2 regions of the Mycobacterium paraseoulense genome follow, and region 1 is predicted to be linked to the other one. Evidence: riboswitches for the same ligand, from Rfam matches in the RefSeq annotation. Region 1 holds a riboswitch; the other holds the start of a gene.
The links. A riboswitch is a leader RNA that binds a small molecule or an ion and turns the genes downstream of it on or off. The one in region 1 is predicted to bind magnesium.
Positions count from the first base shown of each region.

Region 2: linked by a shared signal. The riboswitch ahead of G6N51_RS01560 (Rv1535 family protein) and the one ahead of G6N51_RS19800 (hypothetical protein) in region 1 are both predicted to bind magnesium.

Region 1 covers NZ_AP022619.1:4,255,010-4,260,196, forward strand. The annotation lists gene G6N51_RS19785 (aldehyde dehydrogenase family protein) at 1-607, shown strand, start outside; gene G6N51_RS19790 (acyltransferase family protein) at 829-2,832, shown strand; gene G6N51_RS19795 (O-methyltransferase) at 2,836-3,495, opposite strand; M-box (ykoK) riboswitch at 3,618-3,785, shown strand; gene G6N51_RS19800 (hypothetical protein) at 4,060-4,269, shown strand; gene G6N51_RS19805 (NADP-dependent oxidoreductase) at 4,300-5,187, opposite strand, start outside.
Region 2 covers NZ_AP022619.1:358,565-363,751, reverse strand. The annotation lists gene ileS (isoleucine--tRNA ligase) at 1-1,983, opposite strand, end outside; gene G6N51_RS01560 (Rv1535 family protein) at 2,303-2,542, opposite strand; M-box (ykoK) riboswitch at 2,831-3,000, opposite strand; gene G6N51_RS01555 (NAD(P)H-dependent flavin oxidoreductase) at 3,213-4,334, opposite strand; gene G6N51_RS01550 (carboxymuconolactone decarboxylase family protein) at 4,367-4,948, opposite strand; gene G6N51_RS01545 (non-ribosomal peptide synthase/polyketide synthase) at 5,079-5,187, opposite strand, start outside.

The DNA.
Region 1 (5,187 bases):
GCCCAATTCCGGGCAGAGTTGTAACGCGCCGTCGCGCATGCTGGTCCCGAATACGCGGATGGCCGAAGCCATCGACATCGCGCGTGGGGTGGCCGAACAGGTCAAGGTGGGCAGCCCGGGCGACAAGACCGCGCTCGGACCGGTGGCGTCGAGAGCGCAATTCGAGAAGGTGCAGCGCCTGATCCAGCAGGGCGTCGACGAGGGTGCGACCGTCGTCGCCGGCGGCCCCGGCCGCCCGGCCGGGCTGAACACGGGGTACTACGTCAAGCCGACCGTCTTCGCCCACGTCACCAATGACATGACGATCGCGCGCGAGGAGATCTTCGGTCCGGTGCTGTGCATCCTCGACTATGACGACATCGACCAGGCCGTGCAGATCGCCAACGACACCGATTACGGTCTGGCCGGCTATGTGTCGGGCGCCGACCTCGACAAGGCCCGGGAGGTGGCCCGCAAGATCCGCGCGGGTTGGGTGACGATCAACCATGCGTTCGACATGAACGCGGCGTTCGGCGGCTACAAGCACAGTGGCAACGGTCGAGAGTGGAGCGAGTTCGGGTTCCACGAATACTTGGAGGTCAAGAGCACCCTGGGCTACGCGCCCTAAAAGGCCGCGCCTTGAAGCGCTTGCCCTCGCGTGTCTTCTGCTGAATCCGGCTGCGTCGCAATTAGGCTTGCTCCGATCACGAGGAGGGGCAGCGACGTATCGGCATCAACCATGGCGCCGGGCGACATGATGGTCAGGGCGCGCTAACCGCGAACGCCGAGCCGGGCGGGGCTCATCCCGCGCCGGCTCGTCGTGCACGGCGGCCACGTTGGGTCGCCCCCGTGCGCCGGGCCGGACGCATCGCGATCTGGGATAAACCCGAGCGGCGCAGCGGGATTCCGGCACTCGACGGGTTGCGCGCCATCGCGGTCTCGCTGGTGCTGGTCGGCCACGGCGGCATCCCCGGGGTGGGTGGCGGATTCGTCGGCGTCGACGTTTTCTTCGTACTCAGCGGATTCTTGATCACTTCGCTGCTGCTGGACGAGCTGGGACGCACCGGCCGCATCGAGCTGACCGGCTTCTGGATTCGCCGCGCGCGCCGGCTGTTGCCGGCGCTGGTGTTGATGGTGCTCACGGTGGCCGCGGCCCGCCAACTCCTTCCGGACCGGTCCCTCACCGGCCTGCGCGACGATGCGATCGCGGCGTTCGTGTGGATGGCGAACTGGCGCTTCGTGGCCCAGAAGACCGACTACTTCACCCAGGGCGCCCCGCCCTCGCCGCTGCAGCACACCTGGTCACTCGGGGTGGAGGAGCAGTACTACTTCCTATGGCCGGTGCTGCTGATCACGGTGACGCTGCTGCTGGCCGCGCGCGCACGGCGCCGCCTCACCCGGGCCACCGTCGGCGGCGTGCGGTTCGCGACCTTCGTCATCGCCACGGTGGGGGCCCTGGCTTCGGCCGCGATCGCCATGGTGATGGTGTCCGACAGCACCCGCGACCGCGTCTATTTTGGCACCGATACGCGCGCGCAGGCGTTGCTGACCGGCGCCGCGGCGGCCGCCCTGCTGGTTCGCGACTGGCCATCACTGAACCGCGGCTGGTGCCTGATCCGAACCCGCTGGGCCCGGCGCGTCGCCCGCGTGCTGCCGCTCGCCGGCCTGGCGGGCCTCGCGGCCGCCACCCACTACGCGACCGGCAGCAGCGGAGAATTCCGCCACGGTCTGCTGCTGGGCGTCGCGATCGCGTCCGTCGTCGTGGTGGCCCCGGTGGCCCTGGAGCAGCGCGGCGCGGTCGCCCGGGTGCTGGCTGCCCCACCCCTGGTGTGGCTCGGCACCATCTCCTACGGCGTCTATCTCTGGCACTGGCCGATCTTCTTGGCGCTCAACGGCGAACGCACCGGCTGGACCGGGCTGCCCCTGTTCGCCGCGCGGTGCGGCGCGACGGTGGTGCTGGCCGCGGCATCCTGGTGGCTGATCGAGCAGCCGATCCGCCGTTGGCGGCCGGCGCGGGTTCCCCTGCTGCCGTTGGCCGCGGCGACGGTGGCGAGTGCGGCCGCGGTGACGCTGCTGGTGGTTCCGGTGGGGACCGGGCCCGGCCTGCGGGAGGCCGGTCTGCCGCCGGGGGTCTCGGCGGTGGCCGCGGTGTCCCCGTCCCCGCCGGGCGGCGGCCGGCCGGGCGGTCACCACGATCCCAACCGCCCGTTCACCGTGTCGGTGTTCGGCGATTCGATCGGGTGGACCTGGATGCATTACCTGCCGCCGACGCCGGGGTTCGCCTTCCTCGACCACACCGTCATCGGCTGCAGCCTGGTGCGCGGCACGCCGTACCGGTACATCGGTCAAACCCTCGAGCAGCGGCCGGAGTGCGACGGCTGGCCGATCCGATGGTCCACGCAGGTCGCCCAGGACCAACCCGACGTCGCGTTGTTGGTAATCGGCCGCTGGGAGACCGTCGACCGTGTCAACGAGGGTCAATGGACCCACATCGGTGATCCCACCTTCGACGCGTACCTCAACGGCGAGCTGGAGCGCGCGCTGACCATCGTCGGCTCCACCGGCGTTCGAGTGGTGGTCGCCACCGTGCCGTACAGCCGGGGCGGCGAAAAGCCGGACGGCCGGCTGTATCCGGAGGACCAGCCCGACCGGGTCAACCTGTGGAACACCATGCTGCGCAAGACCGTCAGCCACCATCCGAACGTGCAAATCCTGGACCTGAACAAGAAGCTCTGTCCGGACGGCGTTTACACCGCCAAGGTCGACGGCATCAAGGTGCGCAGCGACGGCGTCCACCTCACCCCCGAAGGGGTGAAATGGTTGACGCCGTGGCTCGAAGAATCGCTGCGCTGAGCCCTAATCGCCGGTGCGGCAGCTGATTTCCATGCTGTCGGTCTCCCGAACCTGGAAGTTGAAGCTCACGTAGCCGTTGGCCGGATCACGCACCCGGTCGAGATATGGCTGCGTGTCCGCGGCGCTGGTGTTGTCGGCCACCACCAACGCGCCCGGGGACAGCCGCGGCTCGAGCAGCTCGATCACCGGCAGATACAGGTCCTTCCAACCGTCCAGCAAGACGAAGTCGACCGGTCCGTCGAGGCCGGCCAGCGTGGCCAGCGCGTCGCCTTCGAGGATGGTGATCACGTCGTCCAGCCCGGTCTGGGTGAACGTCCGGCGCGCGGCGGCGATCTTGGTGTCGTTGAGCTCGGTCGTCACCACCCGGCCGGAGCCGTTGTCGCGCAACGCCGATGCCAGGTGGACCGCGGAGATGCCGAACGACATCCCGAACTCGACGACCGTGGCGGGGCGGGTCGCGCGCACCAGGGCGTAGAGCAACCGGCCGGCCTCGGGCGTGACCGGGATGTAGAACTCGCTCATCGCGTCGGCGCGCTCCTGCGCGGTCATCGGCCGGTCGAAATCGCCGTGCCGCTGGCGCAACAGCGACATCTGGTTCTTCGCTTCGGTGTACATGCGGTCGAGCACTGTCGCGACCTTCGGGTCTTGCAGGGTGTTGGCCATGCCGTCGAGGTTAGGCCTCGGCGATGGGCGCCCTGCTGCGCACAGGTGGGAGGGGCCACGAGCTGCGGTAACGGCATCAATGAGTTTGACGGGCCCGGGGTCGCGGTGTAGAAAGGGTTTCGCAAGCACCTCGGTAGGTGAGGCGTCTGCATGGACACAGGCCACTGACCCCGAACGTCGAGAGACGCCCCGGGTCAGGACAGCTCTTCCCGGACCCAAGGGTTGAGCCCAAGTGGCTTCCGTTCCGGATACGCCGTGCAGTGCCGAAGCTCCGACGAGAGGGGTGCGGTCGGCGCCACGCTGCCGGCATTTCGCTTCCCTCCCGTTCAGGTGATATGTGATGGCACCCGCGTGTGTCGCGGCCGTGAGGAGGTGAGGGCGAGATGAGTCCGGGCGACAGTCCCCATCCGAAATCCGTCTTGTCCCGGTCCGGCTTCGGCATTCCTTGTGCCGCCTGAGCTTTCGCGGGCACTCCGGTCATTCGCGGGCGTCAACCTGTGCGCGGCCCCCGCTGCCCGAGTGCCCTGAGCTGAGCCGATCGGGCCTCCCTGAAGGAGAACTACCATGGCTTTTCTTGTCACACACCGTGTTACCGGTCGGACCGGCGGGCGGGGACGTTCATGGCTGCGGTCGGCGCGGCTTTGGGCCACCAAGGTGCACGCGCGGACGGCCCTCACTCCCCAGGAGCGGGCCAACCTGTACGTGTCGCGCATGCCGATCGCGGTCGTCACGGCCTCGCTGGGTGGGCACCCTTCGACCGGCCACCACCGGTGAGGGTTCCCCCTCAATGATCGGGGGCCCGGCTCACTGTGAATCGTTTGGTAGCAGAACGATTTTCCCGTGGGTGTGGCGCTTCTCAAGTTCCTTGTAGGCGTCGGCCACCCGGTCCAGCGGATAGGTGGCGGCCACCTCGAAATCGATGGCGCCGCTGACGACGAGGTCGGCCATCTCGGCCAGCACCTCCGGCGTCGACGCCTCGGCGCTGCCCTCCGCCTTGGCGCCGACTTCGCCGGCCTTCTGAAACGAGATTATGGTGTTGATTCGGTCAGGAGCCACCCCGAGGTCGACGGCGAGCTGCACGTAGTCGGGGCCGAACAGATCGATGAACGCGTCAATCCCGGTCGGCGCCGCCTCGCGAAGCCGGTCGGCCAGGCCATCCCCATAGGGAATCGGGGTGACGCCGTGGGCGCGCAGCCAATCGGCGTTGCCCGGTCCGGCGATGCCGAGCACCCGCGCCTTCCGCAGCACCAGAAGCTGCACGACGAGGCTGCCCACCCCGCCCGCGGCCGCCGAGACGGCGACCGTGTCTCCCGGCTGCGGTGCCACCGCGCGAACGGCCGCGTACGCGGTCACGCCGACGACGTAGAGGGAACCCGCTACCTCCCAACGGAGTTCGGGGGATTTGTGGATAAGCTGGCCGACCGGCACCGCGGCATGGGTGGCGTGGCTGGATCGGCGGAGGCTGAACCCCAAAACCTCGTCGCCCACCGAGAATTCGGTCACTTGGGCGCCCACGGCCGTCACGACGCCGGCGAGGTCGCTGCCCTCACCGGACGGAAAGCTGGCGGGGAACATCTCGTGCAGCGCCCCGCTCCGGATGGCGGCCTCGCCCGGGTTGATACCGGCGGCGCGGATTTCGATGACCACCTCGCCGGGATCGGGGGCGGGCATATCGATGTCGGCCACGTACAA
Region 2 (5,187 bases), 3.9 Mb from region 1:
CTCGGTGACAATCAGGTTCCCACCACGCAGGATCGGCGAGGCCATCAAAAACCACCGCATGGCGTCGGAACCGTCACGGTCGAACACCTCGGACACGTCCGGGTAGTTGCGCAGCGACTTGCTCATCTTCTGGCCGTCGGAACCCAGCACAATCCCGTGCGCCACACAGGTTTTGAATGCCGGACGGTCGAACAGCGCGGTGGCCAGCACGTGCAGGGTGTAGAACCAGCCGCGGGTCTGGCCGATGTACTCGACGATGAAGTCGCCGGGATAATGGGTGTCGAACCACTCACCATTCTCGAACGGGTAATGCACCTGGGCGTAGGGCATCGACCCGGAATCGAACCACACGTCGAGCACGTCGGGGATGCGCCGCATGGTGCTGCGGCCGGTCGGGTCGTCGGGATTGGGGCGGGTCAGCTCGTCGATGTAGGGCCGGTGCAGGTTGGTCGGCCGCACCCCGAAGTCGCGCTCCAGCTCGTCGAGGCTGCCGTAAACGTCGATGCGCGGGTAGGCCGGGTCGTCGGATTTCCACACCGGAATGGGACTGCCCCAGTAGCGGTTTCGCGAGATCGACCAGTCGCGGGCGCCCTGCAGCCACTTGCCGAACTGGCCGTCCTTGACGTGTTCGGGGTACCAGGTGATCTGCTGGTTGAGCTCCACCATGCGGTCGCGGAACGCGGTGACCGCGACGAACCAGGACGACACCGCCCGGTAGATCAGTGGGTTGCGGCACCTCCAGCAGTGCGGGTAGGGGTGCTCGTAGGTCTCGTGGCGCAGCAGCACCGCGCCGTTGGCCGCCGCCGGGCCGCTGCCGTTCTTCAGGTCGCGGATGATGTGCGGGTTGGCGTCGAACACGTGCTGCCCCTGGTAATCCGGGACGGTGGCGTCGAAGCGGCCCTTGGAATCGACCGGGGTGACCGGCACGATGCCCACCTTGTCGGTGGTGGCCATGTCGTCCTCGCCGTAGGCCGGCGCCATGTGCACGATGCCGGTGCCGTCCTCGGTGGTGACGAACTCCCCCGGCAGCACCTGAAAAGCCTTGGGGGTGTCCATGAAATACGGGAAGGGCGGCAGGTAGCGCGTGCCGAGCAGGTCGGCCCCGCGGTAGGTGCCCAGCACTTCTGGTTCGTCACCCAACTCGCGGGCGTAGGCGGCCAACCTGGGCTGCGCCAGCACGAAGCGGTGCTCGCCGGCCCGGACCTCGACGTAGGTGACCTCGGGGTTGACCGCGACGGCCAGGTTCGACGGCAGCGTCCACGGCGTCGTCGTCCACACCAGCAGGTGCGCGCCGTCCAGCGCGCCCCCCACCACCTTGAATCCCACTGTCAGCGCGGGGTCTTGGCGGCTCTGGTAGACGTCGTCGTCCATCCGCAATTCGTGGTTGGACAGCGGGGTTTCGTCGCGCCAGCAGTACGGCAGGACGCGGTAGCCCTCGTAGGCCAGACCCTTGTCCCAGAGCTGCTTGAACGCCCAGATCACCGACTCCATGTAGGACAGGTCGAGCGTCTTGTAGTCGTTCTCGAAATCGACCCAGCGGGCCTGACGGGTGACGTACGCCTGCCACTCGTCGGTGTAGCGCAGCACCGAGGCGCGGCACGCGTCGTTGAACGCGGCGATCCCCATGTCGTCGATCTGCGACTTGTCGTTGATGCCCAACTGCCGCTCGACCTCGAGTTCAGCGGGCAACCCGTGCGTGTCCCAGCCGAAACGCCGCTCCACCTTGTAGCCGCGCATGGTCCGGTAGCGCGGGACGATGTCCTTCACGTAGCCGGTCAGCAGGTGCCCGTAGTGCGGCAGCCCGTTGGCGAACGGCGGTCCGTCGTAGAAGACGAATTCTTCGGCGCCGTCGCGGCGGTTGATGCTGGCCCGAAAGGTGTCGTCACGGGCCCAGTAGTCCAGGACCTCGAGTTCGAGGGCCGGAAAATCGGGTGCTCCGCTCGCCAGTTTGGGATAAGCCCTGGCGTCAGCGTTTTCGGTCACGGTGCGCGTCGTCTCCTGCGTGCCTATGGTCAGGCCGGGGACGACGACGCGCTGCCTGCGCGAGCGCCGCGGTACCACCCCGCTTGCCACGCTGTCGCGTGACCGCTCCTTGGAGGCTGTGACGGGCCCACCCGTTCGGTTCTACTGAGCTGGCCAGAGAAAGAAGCCGGCTGTTCTTCCGAAAGCTCCCCGGTGATGCCGGATCAACGCCAGTGGCTCGATTCTACTCAGGCGAAGCACCCCAAGGGGCCACCTGGCCTCAGGTCACACCTGCGGCCGGGTAGCCCCTTGGAGCCCTGGTTGGTCGCTGCCCATCGGATCAGGCCAGAACTTCGAGCACACCAACCCGCAGCAGCGCGGCGTACAGGTGGCGCAGCGGAATGCTCAGCAAGCGGGTGGCGCCCTCCACCAGCGGGTCGCCCGCGAAGACGGGCTGCTTGCCGGCCGGGCGGGCGGCCTTCTTGGCCACCGGGGCCGCAGTGGTCTCGACGTCGCGCACCACCGTCAACTTGCGTGCGGGCGCTACGGTCACCACTTCGTCGTACAGAGCTGTGGTCATGATCATCTCCTACGCGGGGTTCCTACCGGGACTAACTGGACTGACGTGTCGAAGTCCCGTCGCGGTTCCGATCCGGAGAACGCCTGGCCGATAAGCCACTTGGCGTTGCGACGACTCAGCTGAGAACGTCGTGCCGGAGACGGGATCGGGACGAGACGGAGCTCGGACTTCGGTCCGGACTGTCGCTGGAACTCATGTGTCCCTCACCTCCTCGCGGTCACGACACGTGCGGGGACCCGCACGCGATCTGCGCAGCATGAGGAGCAGAAACCCGACGACCGTCGGAGATCCGCACCCCTCTCGTCAGAGCTTCGGCACCACACGACGTGTCCGGAATTCCGGAAGCCACCTGGGCTCAACCCTTAAGCCGGGAGGAGCTGTCCTGACCCGGGGCGTCTTTCGACGTTCGGGGTCAGTGGCCTGTATTCGTGTAGACGCCTCACCTAACGAGGTGCATACCCGACCGATAATGCACGACGGGTCCGACGGGGTCAAACTCCTCGATGCGATGTTGGTGAATCTTTACGGTTTCCCGGGGCGGGCACACAGGATTCGGCCAGGTAAGGGGCTATGAGCTGGGCGTATGGCCGCGCACGGGCTTGCGTGGATTGTTCATCTCGTGTTTGCCGAACCGCCGCGGGGGCCGTTCAGCCGCCGTGGGGAACACCGGTTACCTCTCGACGAGGCCGTCGAGCCGCCCGATGGTGTCGATGAATTCCTCCACCATGTCGAGCACCACCGTGCGCGCGGGGCGAACCCGGTCGAGCGACCCGACCACCTGGCCGACGAAGTAGGTGGCCAGCTCTCGCGCCTTGGCGCCGGGGTGCGCGGCCGCCTGGTTTATGCGCACCTGCGGTTCGGTGACCAGCGCGGTCTGCAACGGCATGCCGAGCGGGTCGGGTTTTTCCGGGCGCTCCCATTCCTCGGTCCAGGCCGTCCGCAGCATCCGTGCCGGCTTGCCCGTCATCGACCGCGACCGCACCGTGTCCGAGGAGGTGGCGGCCAGGAACTTGTCCTTGACCACCGGTGGCGTCTCGGCCTCCTCGGTGGTCAGCCACACCGACCCGCACCACACGCCTTCAGCGCCGAGGGCCAGCGCCGCCGCGATCTGGCGGCCGCGGGCGATGCCGCCGGCGGCGAGAACGGGGACCGGCGACACGGCATCGACGACCTCGGGAACCAGGACCATGGTGGCGACCTCCCCGGTGTGTCCCCCGGCCTCGGTGCCCTGCGCGACGATCAGGTCGACACCGGCGGCCGCGTGCCGCTGCGCATGGCGCGTGGTGCCGGCCAACGCGGCCACCAGCACGCCGCGGTCGTGGGCGCGTTCGACGAGGTCTTCGGGGGGCGGCCCGAGCGCGCTGGCGATCAGCCGAATGTCATGGGCGAAGGCCACTTCGAGCAGCGGTTCGTAGCCCTTGGGCGAGATGTTGAGGCCACCCGCGGAGGGACGATCCTGGGCAGGCGCGGTGATCCCGTAGCGGGCGAGGATGTCGTCGACGAAGGCGCGGTGCTCCTCGGGCAGCCGCGCCCGCGCCTGGGTGGCGTCGATGCCGCCTTCGTCCGCGCCGACATACTTGGGCGGCAACAACAGGTCGACCCCGTAGGGCTTGCCGCCCGTCTGCTCCTCGATCCAGGTGAGTTCGCTTTCCAGCCGTTGGGGGCTGTGCGCCACGGCGCCGAGGATGCCGAACCCGCCCGCGTTGGTCACCGCGGCCACCACGTCGCGGCAGTGGCTGAACGCGCAGATGGGGAACTCGACACCGAGCATGTCGGCGACTCTGGTACGCATTGCCCGACGCTAAAGAGCCACCGATCGATATGTCAATCGATGACGGCTTCCGACGGCGACCGGCCGTCGGGCGGCCAGCTGGACACGCCCTCTTCGAGCGGGACCCGGAGGCTGTGCAGGATGGACGCGACCATCCGCCACGCACCGATCGCGGTGACCAGCTCGATGAGAACCGTTGTGTCGCCGTTCAATTCGCGTTCACAGGCCGCCCAGCTGGCGTCGCTCACCGCGCCGTCGCGCACCACGTCGTCGGTGGCGGCCAGCACCGCCCGCTCGGTCGGGCCGAACCCGTGGTGCGCCTGCCAGTCACGCACGCCGAGCAGGTCGTCGGGCGCCACGCCCAGCCTCGACGCGACGCGCCAATGCTGTGTCCACTCGTAGTCGCATGCGGTGAGCCAGCCGATCCGCATGATGACCAACTCACGCAACCGCGCGTCGAGCGCACCATGCCAGAGCATGGTGGCGAGCAGATCGTTGATGGCGCGCGCCAGCGGCGGGTGGTTGAGCAGCACCTGGAAGATGCTCAGTTCGGCCATGTAGTTGGGCACCGCCGCCTCGTCGGCGGCCGCGGTGGCTTCCTCGAGCGGCAACTTGGGCACGCGGGCTGTGGTCATGGTGAGCGCTTTCGTGTGCTGGCGGGACACCGTCACGATCACCGGCCATGTTAGTCAGGCTTTGCTGCGACGTGGCACGAATGCCGGGTATTTCGGCCCTTCCACGTGAAATCCGTTGCCGCTCAAACGTTTACAGCAGCCCGAGCAGCCGCAGGTCGGTGACGTACTTGACGATCACCGGCGGCGAGATGTGCGGGATGTCCGGATCGTCGCTGTCGGGGCCGATCTTGGCTTCCCGC